DNA from 3 places in the Pseudomonas sp. TE3-3-F2023 genome. Region 2 is predicted to be linked to each of the others. Evidence: predicted binding sites of a transcription regulator. Region 2 holds the regulator's gene; each other region holds the start of a gene.

Region 1 (5,822 bases), 1.6 Mb from region 2:
GCCGACCAGCAGTTGCAGCAACTGGTCCGAGACGCTGCGCAGGTGATCGCCGTAATGCAGCACCAGCCAGTCGACCAGCCGGTTGATGCTGTCGGCAAAGGAAAATTGCAGGGCTTGGGGGAAGCCGCCGCTCACAGGCTGGCCTCGACCTTGGCGGCAATGTCCGCAGGCAACCAGGCTTTCCACACCTTGCGGTTGTCGCGCAGGAAGGTGAGGGCAGCGTCACGGGGCGGCGTGCGCTTTTCGCTCATGTTGGCCAGTGCCTGGTTCAGTCGGTCGATGGGCAGGTCGACCCGCTCGAACGCGCTCACCAACTCCGGGTAACCCTCGCGAAAGGCCTTGGATACGCCAATCGACAATTTGGCTGGCAGCGAACTGCTGCCCTTGGGCTCGGGGTTGCCGGCATCGGTGAGGGTGGCCCAGGCCTGGGCATCGAACGGTGGCTCTTGCAGGCGTATGAGTTTGTATCGCCCCATCAAAGGGGTCGGGTTCCAGTAGTAGAACAGCACCGGTTGGCCACGGCGGATGGCCGAGCCGATTTCGGCATCCATTGCAGCCCCGGAGCCGCTGCGGAAGTTGGTATAGAGATCATTCAGCCCGTAGGCCTTGAGTTTCTGGCTGTTGACGGTTTCGGATGTCCAGCCGCTGGGGCTATTCAGAAAACGCCCTTTGCCGGGTGACTCGGGGTCGCGGAACACCTGCGAATAACGCTGGAGGTCCTCGACGCTGCGCAGTTCAGGCGCCACGGGTTTCAGCTTGCGTGCGGCATCGCCCTCGATCACGTAGGCTGGCACCCACCAGCCTTCCTCGGCGTTCTTGACCGTGTCGCCCAACGCGAACACTTGGCCGGCCTGTTCTGCCTTGACCCAGGCGGGGCTGCGCCCGGCCCACTCCTCGGCGATTACCTGCAGGTCGTTGCGCGCCAGGGCCACTTCCATGCTGACGGTGCTGCCGGGCACGGTATCGGTGGTGTAGCCGTAGCCACGCTCCACGATCAGCCGCAGGATCTCGGTGGTGAGGGCGCCGCTTTCCCAGCCTATGGCACCAAAGCGGATGGGCTCGCTGCGTTCTGCCGAGGCGGCGCTGTCGGTGCTGGCCAGGCCTACGGCGAGCAGCAGGCCGGCCAGCAACGTCGGGATCTTTTTCATGGGGCCTCTTGGAGTGGCGCTACTGAGTTGCCGCAAGTGTAGACGACCGGCTCCAGGCCCGGCAGGAAGGCCGCTGCACGCGATTGGCAGCGGCCTGCAGACGGCTCAGACGCGGAATTGGTCCATCAGCGCCTGTTGCTGGTTGGCCAGGCTGTTCAGCGACTGGCTGACCCGCGCCGACTCGTTGGCCTGCCCCGACAGCGACTCGGTGACATCCCGGATGGTTGCCACGTTGCTGTTGATTTCCTCCGCCACCGCGCTCTGTTCCTCGGCGGCCGAAGCGATCTGCAGGTTCATGTCGGTGATCACCGTCACTGCCTGGCCGATGCGCTGCAGCGCGGTGACGGCCTGGCCAACCTGCTGCACGCCGCCCTGGGCCTGGCGGTGGCTGTTGTCCATGGCACCGACCACTTCGCGGGTGCCGTTCTGCAAGGCCTCGATAACCTGGCGGGTTTCTTCCACCGATTCCTGGGTCCGCTGGGCCAGGTTGCGCACCTCGTCCGCGACCACGGCAAAGCCGCGGCCGGCTTCACCGGCGCGGGCCGCCTCGATGGCGGCGTTCAGCGCCAGCAGGTTGGTCTGTTCGGCGATCGAGCGGATCACCTCCAGCACCGAACCGATCTTCTCGCTGTTCTGCGCCAGGCCCTGTACCTCGGCCATGGCGTTGCTCATGTCGGCGGCCAGGGCATCGATGCTGTGGGTGGTGCGGTCGATCACCGCCAGGCCTTCGCGGGTGGCCTGGTCGGCGTCGCGGGCGGCCTGCGCGGCCTGGGCGGCGCTGCGGGCGACGTCCTGGGCGGTGGCACTCATCTCGTGCGAGGCAGTGGCCACCTGGTCGACCTGGCGGTACTGCTGCTCCATGCCAGCGCTGGTCTGGGTGGCAATTGCCGAAGACTGGTCAGCGGTGCCACGGGCTGCCTGCACCGAGCGTTTGACCTCGGCGATGGTCGGCTGCAGCTTGTCGAGGAAACGGTTGAACCAGCCGGCCAGTTCGCCCAGTTCGTCCTGCTTCTGATAGGTCAGGCGGCGGGTCAGGTCACCTTCGCCGCTGGCGATGTCCTTGAGCATGCTTGCCACGCCGAGGATCGGCCGGGTAACGCCACGGGCCATCAGCCACACCATCAGCAGGCCGGCAACCGCCGCCGCCAGGCCCAGGCCAAGTTCCAGCAGGGTGCCGCTGGTGTTCAGCGCGTCCAGTTCCTGTTTCAGCGCTTCGGCCGGCCCGGTCAGGGCGTTTTCCGGCACATCCAGCAGCACGCCCCAGGGCTGGGCATCCGGGATCGGCCGGAACGCGGCCAGCACTTTCAGGCGCTGCTGGCCGTGCACGATGGTCATCTTGCCGTCGGCCAGCTTGCGCACCAGTTCGGCACCTTTGGCGGTATCGACCTGGTCGAAGCGCTGGGCCAGCTTGCTGGCATCGGCGCTGTAGCCGGCCAGCAGGCCGACCGGGCTGAGAATGCCGACCGTGGTGCGGCCTTCGTACAGGCTGCGGCTGGCCTCCTGGCTCAGGGCCTGCAGGCTGTTGAGGTTGATGTCGATGGACAGGGTGGCGATCACCTTGCCGTCGACTGCCAGGGGGAAGACGATGCTGGTCATCAGCACCTGCTGGCCATCGATGTCGTAGAAGTAGGGCTCCACCACGCACACCTTGCCGGATGTGCGCGGGCACACCCACCAGGTATTGGCAGGCTGGCCGCTGGGGCCGATCTCGGTGTTGGCCATGTCATGCTCGGGCAGGGCCATGGCCGTCAGCTGGCCGACACGTGGCTGCGACCAGTACAGGGCGAAGCGCCCGGTTTCGTTGCTGCCCAGTTCGGCCTTGCCGACAAACAGGCTGTCCTTGTTGTCCAGGGCGTTGGGCTCGAATACCAGCGACAGGCCGAGCAGCTCGGGGTTGGCCTGCAGGGCGGCGCGCACCTGGCGGGTCATGTCCTCGCGCAGGTCGAAGGCATCGAGAAAGCGCTTTTCCGCCTGCTCGCGCAGGAACAGCACCTGGCGGGCGAAACCGGCGCCGTACTGGTAGGCGTCCATGAACTGGCGGCGGATGTTCAGCGCCTGCACCTCGCCCTGCGACTCGATGCGCGACTGCGCCGACTCGGTCAGCATCTGCATGCTGCTGGCCTTGACCAGGTCCGAGCTGTGGTCCATGCGGTACAGCGACAGGCCGACGAGCAGGGTGACGATGCCGGCCAGGCAGAGACCGGCGAGCAGGGTGATCTTCCACTGGATGGAAAGTTGTCGCAAAGGCATGGGGTGGGTCCCTTTTTTTGGACAGTAAGGGTTATGGCTTTGGGGCTGGGCGGCGCTCGATCTCACAGGCGAAAGAAATCTCCAGCCAGGCATCTCCCAGCCTTCCCACCCTATCGGCCCATCCCATTTTTTCTTTATTCAAACATTCAATTTAAATTTCCGCCCTCTGTGTAATCCGCCGCAACATGGCGCTTTTGACATCTGCTGCTCACTGCTTCACAGTGCGCGCTTTTTTTCTGTCGCAATGAGGTAAGCCAACCATGAATGCAGTGATCGCCGCGGTCGGCATCATGCTGATACTCAGCCTGTCCCGCGTGCACGTGGTCATCGCCCTGATCATCGGGGCCCTGGCCGGTGGGCTGGTGGGCGGCCTGGGTATCGAGGGTACGCTCAAGGCCTTCAACGGCGGCCTCGGTGGCGGGGCCACGGTGGCCCTGTCCTATGCACTGCTGGGCGCCTTTGCCGTGGCCATCGCCAAGTCCGGCCTGGCCCATGCCCTGGCCGACCGCGCCCTGGCCATGATCGACCGCCAGGGTCATGCCAATGGCGGCAAGGTCAAATGGTTGCTGGTCGGCCTGATGCTGGTGGTGGCGGTGTCGTCGCAGAACATCCTGCCTATCCACATTGCCTTCATCCCCTTGCTGGTGCCGCCGCTGCTGTACGTGCTGACCCGCCTGCGCATCGACCGCCGCCTGATCGCCTGCGTGATCACCTTCGGCCTGATCACCCCGTACATGTTCCTGCCGGTGGGCTTTGGCAACATCTTCCTCAACGAAATCCTGCTGGCCAACGTTGCCCGCGCGGGTGTCGACGTGAGTGGCGTGAATGTCACCCACGCCATGGCCATCCCGGCGGCCGGCATGCTGGCCGGCCTGTTGCTGGCGGTATTCATCAGTTACCGCAAGAAGCGTGACTACGACCTGGCGCGCATCGAGCAGGTGGAGCAGGTGAGCGTGCAGTACAACCCGCTGACCCTGCTGGTGGCCGGGTTGGCGATTGCCTCGGCGTTCATCATCCAGTTGTGGCTGGATTCGATGATCATCGGCGCGATGGTCGGCTTCCTGATCTTTTCGCTGTCGGGCATCGTGCGCTGGAAGGACACTGACGACCTGTTCACCGAAGGCATGAAGATGATGGCCATGATCGGCTTCATCATGATTGCCGCCTCGGGCTTTGCCGATGTGATGAAGGCCACCGGTGAGGTGAACAGCCTGGTGGAAACCTCGGCGCAGTGGATCGACCACAGCAAGGGCATCGGTGCCTTGCTGATGCTGCTGGTGGGCCTGTTGGTGACCATGGGCATCGGCTCGTCGTTCTCCACCGTGCCGATCCTGGCCGCGATCTTCGTGCCGCTGTGCGTGCAGCTGGGCTTCGACCCGCTGGCCACCGTGTGCATCGTTGGTACCGCCGGCGCCCTGGGTGACGCCGGCTCGCCTGCCTCGGACTCGACCCTGGGCCCGACCTCGGGGTTGAACGTGGATGGCCAGCACCACCATATCTGGGACACCGTGGTGCCCACCTTCATCCACTACAACCTGCCACTGCTGGCGTTCGGCTGGCTGGCGGCGATGACGCTGTAGGGGGAGGGCGTCAGCCCTTGTCGGGCGGCGGCGAGATGCGGTTGAGCACGGTGCTGCCGTCCTTGCTGCGGGTCAGGTAGACCGGCAGCACCTTGGGCAGGTTGTTGACCAGGCGCCCCACCTCGCGGGTGTTGTAGATGCCGCTGATGCGGATGCGGCCGGTACTGGCGTCGGCCAGCAGCAGCGGCGCAGCGAGGTATCGGTTGATTATCGGCAGGGCCTGTTCCAGGCTCAGGTTGTCGAGCACCAGCTTGCCGTCGCGCCAGGCCAGGCTGTTGCCGTAGTCGTCGCTCTGCTCCAGTTGCGGCTCGAAGTCGCCCTTGTGATAACTGGCCTGCATCCCCGGGCCCAGGCGGTAGCCACCGGCGCTGCCGTCGCTGGATACCAGCACCGAACCTTCCACCAAGGTGACCTTGACCTGGTCCTGGTACTTCCACACGTTGAACTGGGTGCCGGTAACGCGGGTCTGGCCACGACCGGCATGCACGATGAACGGGTGGCTGCTGTCGTGTTGCACCTTGAAGAACGCCTCGCCACGCTTGAGCGTGACCTGGCGCTGGTCCTTGTAGTTGAGGTAGGTGAGCTCGGTGTTGAGGTTGAGCTGCACCGTGCTGCCGTCGCTCAGCTGCACGGTCTGCATGTGCGCACCGGCTTCGAAGTGCTGATAGTGATTGGGTAGCCAGCCTTGTTCCCAGCCCACCCAGCCGGCCAGCGGCAGCACCGCCAGGGCGATCGCGGCAGCGGATGCCAGCGGCCGCCAGTTGCGCGGGCGTGCGGCCTTTTGCACGGGCGGGTTGAAGTCGATGACGGTTGCATTGCGCGGCAGCAGGTCGGCGGTTTGCCA
Region 2 (5,822 bases):
CCTTGCCGTTGGTCGCGGTACCCACTACCTGGATCGTCGGATCCGCCGAGAGGATTTCCGAGACGCGGCGGCGGAAGAAACCGGAATCATCCACCACCAGGACCTTGACTGCCATAAACACTCCATTAGGTGGCGCAACCCGCCAGGGTGCGCCACCGAAATCAAATACGCCGCGCGGCGTAACGCTTGAGCATGCTCGGGACGTCGAGAATCAACGCAATGCGACCGTCGCCGGTGATGGTGGCCCCGGACATGCCCGGGGTGCCCTGCAGCATCTTGCCCAGCGGCTTGATTACCACTTCTTCCTGGCCAACCAGTTGATCGACGACAAAGCCGATACGCTGGGTACCGACCGACAGGATCACCACGTGGCCCTCATGCTGCTCTTCGTGCACCTGGCCCTGGACAAGCCAGCGCTTGAGGTAGAACAGCGGCAGCGCCTTGTCGCGCACGATCACCACTTCCTGGCCGTCGACCACGTTGGTACGCGACAGGTCGAGGTGGAAGATCTCGTTGACGTTGACCAGCGGGAAGGCGAACGCCTGGTTGCCCAGCATCACCATCAGGGTGGGCATGATCGCCAGGGTCAGCGGCACCTTGATGACGATCTTCGAGCCCTGGCCCTTGGCCGAGAAGATGTTGATCGAGCCGTTGAGCTGGGAGATCTTGGTCTTCACCACGTCCATGCCCACACCGCGGCCAGACACATCGGAAATCTCGGTCTTGGTCGAGAAGCCCGGGGCGAAGATCAGGTTGTAGCAGTCCGACTCGCTCAGGCGATCGGCGGCGTCCTTGTCCATCAGGCCCTTTTCCACGGCCTTGGCACGCAGGATGTTGGGGTCCATGCCCTTGCCGTCGTCAGAGATCGACAGCAGGATGTGATCGCCTTCCTGCTCGGCCGACAGCACCACCCGGCCGGTGCGCGCCTTGCCGGCGGCTTCACGCTCTTCGGGCATTTCCACGCCATGGTCGACGGCGTTGCGCACCAGGTGCACCAACGGGTCGGCCAGGGCCTCGACCAGGTTCTTGTCGAGGTCGGTCTCTTCGCCGACCAGCTCCAGGTTGATCTCCTTCTTGAGCTGGCGGGCCAGGTCGCGCACCAGGCGCGGGAAGCGGCCGAAGACTTTCTTGATCGGCTGCATGCGGGTTTTCATCACCGCGGTCTGCAGGTCGGCGGTGACCACGTCGAGGTTGGACACCGCCTTGGACATGGCCTCGTCACCGCTGTTCAGCCCCAGGCGCACCAGGCGGTTACGCACCAGCACCAGTTCGCCGACCATGTTCATGATCTCGTCCAGGCGCGCGGTATCGACCCGCACGGTGGTTTCCGCTTCACTGGCACCATGCTTGTCGGCGGCCGGGGCCGGGGCGCGAGGTGCTGCGGCAGGTTTGCTGGCAGGCGCCGGTGCCGGCGCAGCTGCTGCTGGCTTGGCCACGGGCTGGCTGTCGGCCTTGGCCACGACCGGCGCTTGCGCCTTGGCTGCAGCCGGGGCTTCGACGGCGGCAACGTCGCCACCGAACTTGCCCTTGCCGTGCAACTGGTCCAGCAGCGCCTCGAACTCGTGCTCGCTGATTTCATCGCTGGCTGCACTGGTGTCAGTTGCAGCAGGCGCCGACGCCTTGGCACCAGGCAAGGCATCGGCCTGGAAGGTACCCTTGCCATGCAACTGGTCCAGCAGCGATTCGAACTCGGCGTCGGTAATTTCGTCGCTGGCCGCTTCCGGCGCGCTGGCAACCGGCTGCGCGGCAACCTCGGCGCTGAACTGGCCTTTGCCGTGCAACTGGTCGAGCAGCGACTCGAACTCGGCGTCGCTGATTTCGTCACCTGCGCCGCTGACGGTCTCGCCCTGCATCTGCTCGTCGGCCGCAGCTTGTGCCTTGACCGCATCGAGCGAATCGAGCAGTTGTTCGAACTCGCTGTCGGTGATGTCCTGCTCTTCCACCGGCGCTTCGGCAACCGGCTCCGGTGCCGCAGCGGCAGGCGCCTCGACGGCTTCTGCGCCGCCCGGCTCGGCCAGGCGCGACAGCGCGGCCAGCAGCTCGGGGGTAGCCGGGGTCACTTCGGCGCGCTCGCGCACCTGGCCAAACATGCTGTTGACCGTGTCCAGTGCCTCGAGCACCACATCCATCAGTTCCGCGTCGACCCGGCGCTCACCTTTGCGCAGGACGTCGAACACGTTCTCGGCGATATGGCAGCACTCCACCAGCTCGTTCAGCTGAAGGAAGCCGGCGCCCCCTTTTACAGTGTGGAAACCGCGAAAGATCGCATTGAGCAGGTCGGCATCGTCGGGCCGGCTTTCCAGCTCGACCAGTTGCTCGGACAGTTGCTCAAGAATTTCGCCGGCTTCTACCAGGAAATCCTGGAGGATTTCTTCATCGGCGCCGAAGCTCATCAAACGTGCTCCTTAAAAACCCAGGCTGGACAGCAGATCATCGACATCGTCCTGACCGGACACGACATCTTCACGCTTATCGGCATGAATCTGCGGACCTTCACCCCGAGTCGGATGTTTTTCTCGATCTTTTTCTGCGCGCAGTTGATCGTGGTCATGCTGGATGCCCGCAAAGCGGTCGACCTGGCTGGCCATCAACACCAGTTTGAGCAGGTTGCTTTCCACCTCGGTGACCAGGGTGGTGACGCGCTTGATCACCTGGCCGGTCAGGTCCTGATAGTCCTGGGCCAGCAGAATGTCGTTGAGGTGGCCGGCGACCTTGCGGTTACCTTCGGCGCTGAGCGTCAGGAAACTGTCGACGCGCTTGACCAGGTCTCGGAACTCCGGCGCAGCCACTTCGCGGCGCATGAAACGCTGCCAGTCGGTGCTCAGGGCCTCGGCCTCGCTGGCCAGGTCGTTGAGCACCGGGGTGCTTTCCTCGACCAGGTCCATGGTGCGGTTGGCCGCGCCCTCGGTGAGCCTGACCACGTAAGACAGGCGCTCGGTGGCGTCGGTTATCTGCGACACCTCCTCGGCCTGCGGCATGGTCGGGTCGATCTGGAAACTGACTATGGCACTGTGCAGCTCGCGGGTCAGCTTGCCGACTTCCTGGTACAGGCCGCGGTCACGGGTCTGGTTCAGCTCGTGAATCAGCTGCACCGCCTCGCCGAAACGGCCACGCTCCAGGCTTTCGACCAGCTCCTGGGCATGCTTCTTCAGGGTCGATTCGAACTCGCCCAAAGACGTTTGTGATGAATCCATGGCGCGCCCCCTGACGTGACTCAGCCGTTGACGCGTTCGAAGATCTTCTCGATCTTTTCTTTGAGCACCTGGGCGGTGAACGGCTTCACAACGTAGCCATTGACGCCGGCCTGGGCCGCTTCGATGATCTGGTCGCGCTTGGCTTCGGCGGTCACCATCAGCACCGGCATGGTTTTCAGGCGATCGTGGGCACGCACCTTGCGCAGCAGGTCGATACCGGACATGCCGGGCATGTTCCAGTCGGTCACCAGGAAGTCATAGTGGCCGTTCTCCAGCATCGGCAGCGCCGTGGTGCCGTCATCGGCTTCTTCGGTGTTGGTGAAGCCCAGGTCACGCAACAGGTTCTTGATGATCCGCCGCATCGTCGAAAAGTCGTCAACGATGAGGATTTTCATGTCTTTGTTCAAGTAGACCTCCAAGCAGTCTCAAACGCGCTCGGCCCCGAGCGCGCATTCACAATTCGGTACAACGTAGAAAACGACTGCAACGACAGCGGGCTCAACGCGCCCGCCATTCCCCCAGGCGGCTGCGCAGGCGCGCGGCACACTGGCTGTGCAACTGGCTGACCCGCGACTCGCTGACCCCCAGCACCTCACCAATTTCCTTGAGGTTCAGCTCTTCGTCGTAGTACAGCGCCAGCACCAGGCGCTCACGCTCCGGCAGGTTGGCGATGGCCTCGGTCAGGGCAGCCTGGAAGCGCTCGTCCTCCAGGCCACGCGCAGGTTCCACCTGGCCACTGGCGCCATCCTCATGCAGCCCTTCGTGCTCGCCGTCCTGCAGCAGGTCGTCGAAGCTGAACAGGCGGCTGCCCAGGGTATCGTTCAAGATCCCGTAGTAATCATCGAGACTCAATTGGAGTTCGGCAGCAACTTCATGATCTTTAGCGTCACGACCGGTTCGGGCTTCAACCGCACGCATCGCGTCGCTGACCATGCGGGTGTTGCGGTGCACCGAACGCGGTGCCCAATCGCCCTTGCGCACTTCATCGAGCATGGCCCCGCGAATGCGAATGCCGGCGTAGGTTTCGAAGCTGGCGCCCTTGCTGGCGTCGTACTTGTTGGCCACTTCCAGCAGGCCGATCATGCCGGCCTGGATCAGGTCCTCGACCTGCACATTGGCTGGCAGCCGCGCCAGCAGGTGGTAGGCGATGCGCTTGACCAGCGGGGCGTAGCGCTCGATCAGCTCGTACTGGGCGTCTTTCGACGCCCGGCTGTACATCTTGAAACCGCTGGCGTTCATAGCACAGGTCCCGCGCTGGTGGGCTGCACCAGGCGCTCGACAAAGAACTCCAGATGGCCGCGCGGGTTGGCCGGCAGCGGCCAGCTGTCGACCTTCTGGGCAATCGCCTTGAAGGCCAGCGCGCATTTGGAGCGTGGGAAGGCTTCGTATACGGCGCGCTGCTTCTGCACGGCCTTGCGCACGCACTCGTCATACGGCACGGCGCCCACGTACTGCAGGGCAACGTCGAGGAAGCGGTCGGTGACCTTGGTCAGTTTGGCGAACAGGTTGCGGCCCTCCTGCGGACTCTGCGCCATGTTGGCCAGCACCCGGAAACGGTTCATGCCGTAGTCGCGGTTGAGCAGCTTGATCAGGGCGTAGGCATCGGTGATCGAGGTGGGTTCGTCGCATACCACCAGCAGCACTTCCTGGGCGGCGCGGACGAAGCTGACCACCGAATCACCGATACCGGCAGCAGTGTCGATCACCAGCACGTCGAGGTTGTCGCCGACTTCGCTGAACGCCTGGATCAGCCCGGCATGCTGGGCCGGGGCCAGGTGCACCATGCTCTGCGTGCCCGAGGCAGCCGGCACGATGCGCACGCCACCGGGGCCCTGCAACATCACATCGCGCAGCTCGCAGCGCCCTTCGATGACATCGGCCAGGGTCCGCTTGGGGGTAAGGCCCAGCAACACATCGACATTGGCCAGGCCCAGGTCGGCGTCGAGCAGCATGACCCTGCGGCCAAGCTCGGCCAGCGCCAGGGACAGGTTCACTGAAACGTTAGTCTTGCCGACGCCACCTTTGCCACCGGTCACGGCGATCACCTGTACGGGATGCATGCTACCCATGTCTGTTCTTTACCTTGTCTCGCTGGGACTCAGGCCACACGTAGGGCAATTCTGCGTACCCTTTGGCATAGCTACCTTGCACACGCTTCATCATCAACCCGCTCGCCGTGGGTTGTGATAGAGATCAGCGAACATGTCGGCCATGGCCTCTTCGCTGGGCTCGTCCTGTTGCTGCACATTGACCGCGCGGGAGACCAACTGGTGCCCTCGAGGCAGGTGCACGTCGTCAGGAATGCGCGGCCCATCTGTCAGGTAGGCCACCGGCAGTTCATGACTGATGGCAAGGCTCAGCACGTCGCCAAGGCTCGCCGTTTCATCGAGTTTGGTCAGGATGCAACCGGCCAGGCCGCAGCGCTTGTAGCTGTGGTAGGCGGCAGTCAGCACCTGCTTCTGGCTGGTAGTGGCCAGCACCAGGTAGTTCTTCGCGGCGATGCCACGCCCGGCCAGGGTGTCCAGCTGCATGCGCAGGGCCGGGTCGCTGGCCTGCAGGCCGGCGGTATCGATCAGCACCACGCGCTTGCGCAGCAGCGGCTCCAGCGCCGCAGCCAGCGACTGGCCC
Region 3 (5,822 bases), 820 kb from region 2:
CAACAACGGCTACCGCCAGCCGATCCATGCGGTGTACTACCGCAACACCCAGCTGGCGCTGCGTATCCAGTGCTTCCTCGATTTCATCCAGCGCAAGTTGGCAATGTACGCCAGCTGAGTTGCCTGAACGCGACAGATCCTGTCCACAGGCGGCGAAACTTCCTGCGGTTGATTGCACAGTCGAAGCGCTTCGGCCTTACTGACTGCTCAACAAAAACAACACCAAGGAAGTGTCATGCGTATTGCTCCGTTCCAGTACCTGGCTCTCGCAGCCGCGATCCTGAGCTGTTCCTCGGTTCATGCCGCCAACCTTGAGGGCGGTGCGGTGGCCGCGCCCGATCAATATGGTGCACAGGTGGCAGCCGACATCCTCAAGAAAGGCGGCAACGCGGTGGATGCTGCAGTGGCCACGGCTTTTACCCTGGCGGTGACTTATCCCGAGGCCGGCAACATCGGTGGTGGCGGGTTCATGACCCTGTTCGTCGACGGCAAGCCCTACTTCCTCGACTACCGCGAAGTCGCGCCCCAGGCCGCCACGCGCAACATGTACCTGGACGAAAAGGGTGAGGTCATCGAGAACCTCAGCCTGGTCGGGGCACGCGCTGCTGGCGTACCGGGCACGGTGATGGGGTTGTGGGAGGCGCACCAGAAGTTCGGCAAGCTGCCCTGGAGCGAGCTGCTGACCCCGGCCATCGGCTATGCGAAAAACGGCTTCAAGGTGGCGGCAAAGCAGTACCAATACCGCAACGATGCCCAAGGCATGTTCAAGACCGCGACCAATTTCAACGACTACTTCGGAAACATGAAGGTCGGCGAGCTGTTCAAGCAACCGGAAATGGCCCAGACCCTGGAACGTATCGCCGACAAGGGCGTGAGCGAGTTCTACCAGGGCAAGACCGCCGACCTGCTGGTGGCGCAGATGCAGGCCGACAAGGGCCTGATCACCAAGCAGGACCTCAAGGACTACAAGGCAGTATGGCGTGAGCCGATGGCCGTGAGCTGGCGTGGCAATGTGGTGTACACCGCGCCACCGCCAAGCTCCGGTGGTGTCGCCCTGGCACAGCTGCTGGGCATCAAGGAAAACCGCGCGGCGGACTTCAAGGGTGTGGCGCACAACTCGGCGCAGTACATACACCTGTTGGCCGAGATCGAGAAGCGCGTGTTCGCCGACCGCGCCGACTACCTTGGTGACCCAGGCTTCACCAAAGTGCCGGTGGATCAGCTGGTGGCCAAGGACTACCTGGCCAAGCGCGCCGCGCAGGTCAACCCGAAGGCCATTTCAGACACCGACAAGGTCAAGCCTGGCCTGGAACCGCACCAGACCACGCACTTCTCGATCGTAGACAAGCAGGGCAATGCGGTCAGCAACACCTACACCCTCAACCTCGACTACGGCAGTGGTGTGGTGGTGAAAGGCGCCGGCTTCCTGCTCAACGACGAGATGGACGATTTCAGCGCCAAGCCGGGGGCGGCGAACGCCTTTGGTGTGGTTGGCGGCGATGCCAATGCCATCGCCCCGGGCAAGCGCATGCTGTCGTCCATGAGCCCCAGCCTGATGACCCGCGATGGCAAGGTCGAGCTGGTCATCGGTACACCGGGTGGCTCGCGGATCTTCACCTCGATCTTCCAGGTAATGAACAACCTGTACGACTACGGCATGCCGCTGGACAAGGCAGTGGCGGCGCAGCGCGTGCACCATCAGTTGCTGCCCAAGGACACCATCTACTTCGACAGCTATGCGCCGCTGACCGGGCCGGTGGCCGATGAACTGAAGAAGATGGGCTATGTGCTGGAGGACCAGGGCTGGGAGATGGGGGATATCCAGGCGATCCGGGTTGATGGGACGAAGCTGGAGACCGCTTCGGATCCGCGTGGGCGTGGGGTAGGGATGATCGTCAAGTAATACCTGTTCCATCGCTGGGAGGGCTTTGCCCTCCTATCGCGACACAAGGCCGCTCCTACAGGAGATCGCTGTCCCTTGTAGGAGCGGCCTTGTGTCGCGATGGGCCGCAAAGCGGCCCCAGGGTCTTCAGGTCAGACGCGGAACTGGCTGACCAACGTCTGCAACTGCCCACCCAACCGCGCCAGCTCCACGCTGGACGCCGCCGTCTCGTCACTGGCCGCCGCCGTCTGCTCCGACACATCGCGCACATTCAGGATGCTGCGGCTGATCTCCTCCGCCACCGCACTCTGCTGCTCCGCTGCTGCGGCGATCTGCTGGTTCATCGACTGGATGCTCGACACCGTGCTGGTGATGCTCTCCAGCGAGGCCCCGGCCTTGCGCGCCAGCTCGACGCTGCTGTCGGTCAGGGTTCGGCTGCCGTGCATGGCCGTAGCCACTTGCTGGGTCCCATGTTGCAGGCTGGCGATCAGCTCTTCGATTTCTTCGGTGGATTTCTGTGTGCGCTGGGCCAGGCCGCGTACTTCATCGGCGACCACGGCAAAACCACGGCCGGCCTCGCCGGCACGCGCCGCCTCGATCGCTGCGTTCAGCGCCAGCAGGTTGGTCTGTTCGGCCACCGACTTGATCACGTCCATCACGCTGCCGATCTTCTGGCTTTCCTGCTGTAGCAGGTTCATGGCTTCGGTGGATCGGTGCATGTCTTCGGCCAGGCGCTCGATCTGGCCAATCGCTTCGCCCACCACGCGGTCGCCGGCACGGGCTTCGTCATCGGCGCCGGTGGCGGCATGCGAGGCCTGTTCGGCATTGCGTGCCACTTCCTGAACGGTAGCGGCCATTTCGTGCATGGCGGTGGCAACCTGGTCGGTCTCGACCTTCTGGCTGTTGGCGCCGGCGCTGGTCTGCTCGGTCACAGCCGACAATTCCTCGGCAGCGCTGGCGATCTGGGTGACGCCGTCGCGGATGCCGCTGATCAGCTCGCGCAAAGTGGTGCCCATGCGGGCGATGCCTTGTTGCAGTACGCCCAGTTCGTCGCGACGGGTGACACGCAGGTGCTGGGTGAGGTCGCCGCTGGCGATCTTCTCCACTGCCACCATGGTGTCGCGCAGCGGGCGGGTGATCTGCCGGGTGATCAGCACTGCCGCCAGCACGCCGACCAGCAGCGCCAGCAGCGTGGCGATGGCCTGCAGGCTGCGGGCCTGGGTGCTCTCGATGTCACGGCGCTGCAGCTGGATCTGGTACAGCGCGTCGCTGCGCTTGACGATGTCGGCACCCTGCACGGTCATTTCGGCGCGCGCAGTGGTGATGTTGGCGACCGCATCGCGGAACTGGCGCACGGCGTCACGGTAGGCCAGCACCGAGCCCTCGAACTGTTGCAGGCGTGTGTCTTCAGCCGGCAGCTGGCGCTTGAGGTTGTCGATTTCGGCCAGGGCGGTGTCCAGCTGGCGCAGGGCGGCCTGCTCGTTGGCGGCGCTGTTTTCGGCAATGTAGCCGCGTACATCGATGCGCACCTGCAGCAGTTGCTGGCGGGCCTTGCTGATCAACTGATACTGGGCCAGGCGCACGCTGTCGGCTTCGGGGCGCGCCATGACTTCCTGGCTGAGAGCGTCCATGGCCTGGTCGGCGCGGCTGGCCGAACCGTCCATGGCCGTGCGCGCGGTGCGGGTGGCGTCGTAGCCCTGGCGCATCTTGTTCAGCGACACCTTGTAGGCGCTGATGGTCTCGCCCAGTTCACCCAGCAGCTTGATGTTTTCCGGGCTCTTGAAGGTGCTGGCCAGGTAGGCCTGCTGTTTGCTGAAGGCGTCCAGCTTGGTCTGGGTGTTGGCGGCGGCGGCATCGTCGCCGTTGGCGATCATGTACTGCAGGCGGGCAATGCGCAGGTCGGTCAGGTCCTTGTTGAGCTGGCCGATATCGCCCATCCAGTTGCTGCGGTCGATCAGGCTGCCCAGGCTGGTCCAGCCGGTCAGGGCCAGCAGGCCGGTGAGGATCAGTACCAGGCCAAAGCCCAGGCCGAGTTTGAGGTTGACGCTGATGTTGGCGAACCAGCTGTTCATGCACGCTCTCCAGAAGTTGTTTTCGCTCGCTTGATCTTCGATCGCCAGGCGTTGTTGTTCTGGATGCCCGCTGATTCGTGCAGGGGTTATCGGCAGTGATGTAGGAAGCTGAAACGCTTTTTCAGCAGATTTGTAACTGGCTTGATTGAGGGCTGCCTTGCAGCCCTTCGCGGGCGACGCGGTGGATGGCACCGGCTTTGCCGGTGTTCGCGGCTAAAGCCGCTCCCACAGGGATCGCGTCGGTTTGCGAAGTTATTCAAAGGTTGCGTGCACTGAAGGTATCGCAGCGGTTCACCTCACCCTCGGCAAACCCTGTCTTGAACCAGCGCACCCGCTGCGCCGAGGTGCCATGGGTGAACGAGTCCGGTACCACGCGTCCGCGGCCCTGCTGCTGCAGGCGGTCATCGCCAATGGCATTGGCCGCGTTCAGCGCCTCTTCGACGTCACCCGGTTCCAGCCAGTTCAGGCGCTTCTGGGCCTGGTAGGCCCATACCCCGGCCAGGCAGTCGGCCTGCAGCTCCTGGCGCACCAGCAGGCCATTGTCACCTTCCATGCGCTGCCCACTGCGGCGCGCGGCATCGACTTTGGCCGACACGCCCAGCAGGGTCTGCACGTGATGGCCGATTTCGTGGGCGATCACGTAGGCCTGGGCAAAATCGCCGGCTGCGGCGAAGCGGGTTTCCATTTCGCGGAAGAAAGACATGTCCAGGTAGACCCGTTGGTCTGCCGGGCAGTAGAACGGCCCCACCGCCGCCGAGGCAAAGCCACAGGCCGAATTGACCTGGCCGCTGAACAGCACCAGCTTGGGGTCGCGGTACTGCTTGCCGCCCTCGGCGAACAGGGCTTTCCAGGTGTCTTCGGTATCGCCCAGGATCGAGGCGACGAACTCGGCCTGCTGGTCGTTGGCCGGCGGGGCTTTGCCGCCCGCGCTGCTGGGCGCCTGCTGTTGTTGCTGCTCCATCTGGCCGGCGAGCTGGCCAAGAATCTGCAGCGGGTCCTGGCCGGTGAGCCAGCCGATGCCGACAATCAGCAGCACCGCACCAAGCCCCAGCCCCTTGCCGCCGCCGAAACGCATGCCGCCGCCACCACCTTCGCCTCGGGCATCGACCACATTGTCGCTGCGTCGGCCTTTTCGCCAATCCATGAATGCTCTCCGGAGCGTGAAACAAGAAGACAAAGATTAGTCCACGACGGCGGCGAGTGTCAGGCCAAGATGCTTATGCATAACCAAATGGTTATGTTTGGTGTGGCTGATTTCAATATTCATTGCGCGCGACCTGCCTGAAACTGCATGTGGGAGCGGGCTTGCCCGCGAAAGGGTGTCAAATCACCCCCCGCGCATTTCCATAATTCCAAGAGAGGAAACCGGCATGCCCGCCCAGGACAACAGCCGCTTCGTGATCCGTGATCGCAACTGGCACCCGAAAGCCCTTACGCCTGACTACAAGACTTCTATTGCCCGCTCGCCACGCCAGGCATTGGTCAGCATTCCGCAATCGATCAGCGAAACCACCGGCCCGGACTTTTCCCACCTGGGCTTCGGCGCCCATGACCATGACCTGCTGCTGAACTTCAACAACGGCGGCTTGCCGATCGGCGAGCGAATCATCGTCGCCGGCCGTGTCGTCGACCAGTACGGCAAGCCTGTGCCGAACACCCTGGTGGAAATGTGGCAGGCCAACGCCGGTGGCCGCTACCGTCACAAGAACGACCGCTACCTGGCGCCGCTGGACCCGAACTTCGGTGGCGTCGGCCGTTGCCTGACCGACCGTGATGGCTACTACAGCTTCCGCACCATCAAGCCGGGCCCGTACCCATGGCGCAACGGCCCGAACGATTGGCGTCCGGCGCACATCCACTTCGCCATC

The links. Region 2 encodes FliA, which starts transcription of late flagellar genes. Its sites were predicted from a motif close to CTAAAGTTTNNNNNNNNNNNGCCGNTAA; they were not measured.
Region 1: the regulator FliA is predicted to act here: its motif matches at 3,509-3,536, upstream of V3314_RS14640 (methyl-accepting chemotaxis protein).
Region 3: the regulator FliA is predicted to act here: its motif matches at 4,041-4,068, upstream of V3314_RS26095 (methyl-accepting chemotaxis protein).

The regions. Positions count from the first base shown of each region.
Region 1 covers NZ_CP145113.1:3,237,730-3,243,551, forward strand. The annotation lists gene V3314_RS14630 (ABC transporter permease subunit) at 1-135, opposite strand, end outside; gene V3314_RS14635 (ABC transporter substrate-binding protein) at 132-1,148, opposite strand; gene V3314_RS14640 (methyl-accepting chemotaxis protein) at 1,254-3,398, opposite strand; gene V3314_RS14645 (Na+/H+ antiporter family protein) at 3,659-4,978, shown strand; gene V3314_RS14650 (FecR family protein) at 4,989-5,822, opposite strand, start outside.
Region 2 covers NZ_CP145113.1:4,875,649-4,881,470, forward strand. The annotation lists gene V3314_RS22425 (chemotaxis response regulator protein-glutamate methylesterase) at 1-115, opposite strand, end outside; gene V3314_RS22430 (chemotaxis protein CheA) at 162-2,393, opposite strand; gene V3314_RS22435 (protein phosphatase CheZ) at 2,406-3,194, opposite strand; gene V3314_RS22440 (chemotaxis response regulator CheY) at 3,215-3,589, opposite strand; gene fliA (RNA polymerase sigma factor FliA) at 3,693-4,433, opposite strand; gene fleN (flagellar synthesis regulator FleN) at 4,430-5,263, opposite strand; gene flhF (flagellar biosynthesis protein FlhF) at 5,357-5,822, opposite strand, start outside.
Region 3 covers NZ_CP145113.1:5,692,758-5,698,579, reverse strand. The annotation lists gene V3314_RS26105 (LysR substrate-binding domain-containing protein) at 1-118, shown strand, start outside; gene ggt (gamma-glutamyltransferase) at 236-1,903, shown strand; gene V3314_RS26095 (methyl-accepting chemotaxis protein) at 2,035-3,954, opposite strand; gene V3314_RS26090 (neutral zinc metallopeptidase) at 4,211-5,098, opposite strand; gene pcaH (protocatechuate 3,4-dioxygenase subunit beta) at 5,325-5,822, shown strand, end outside.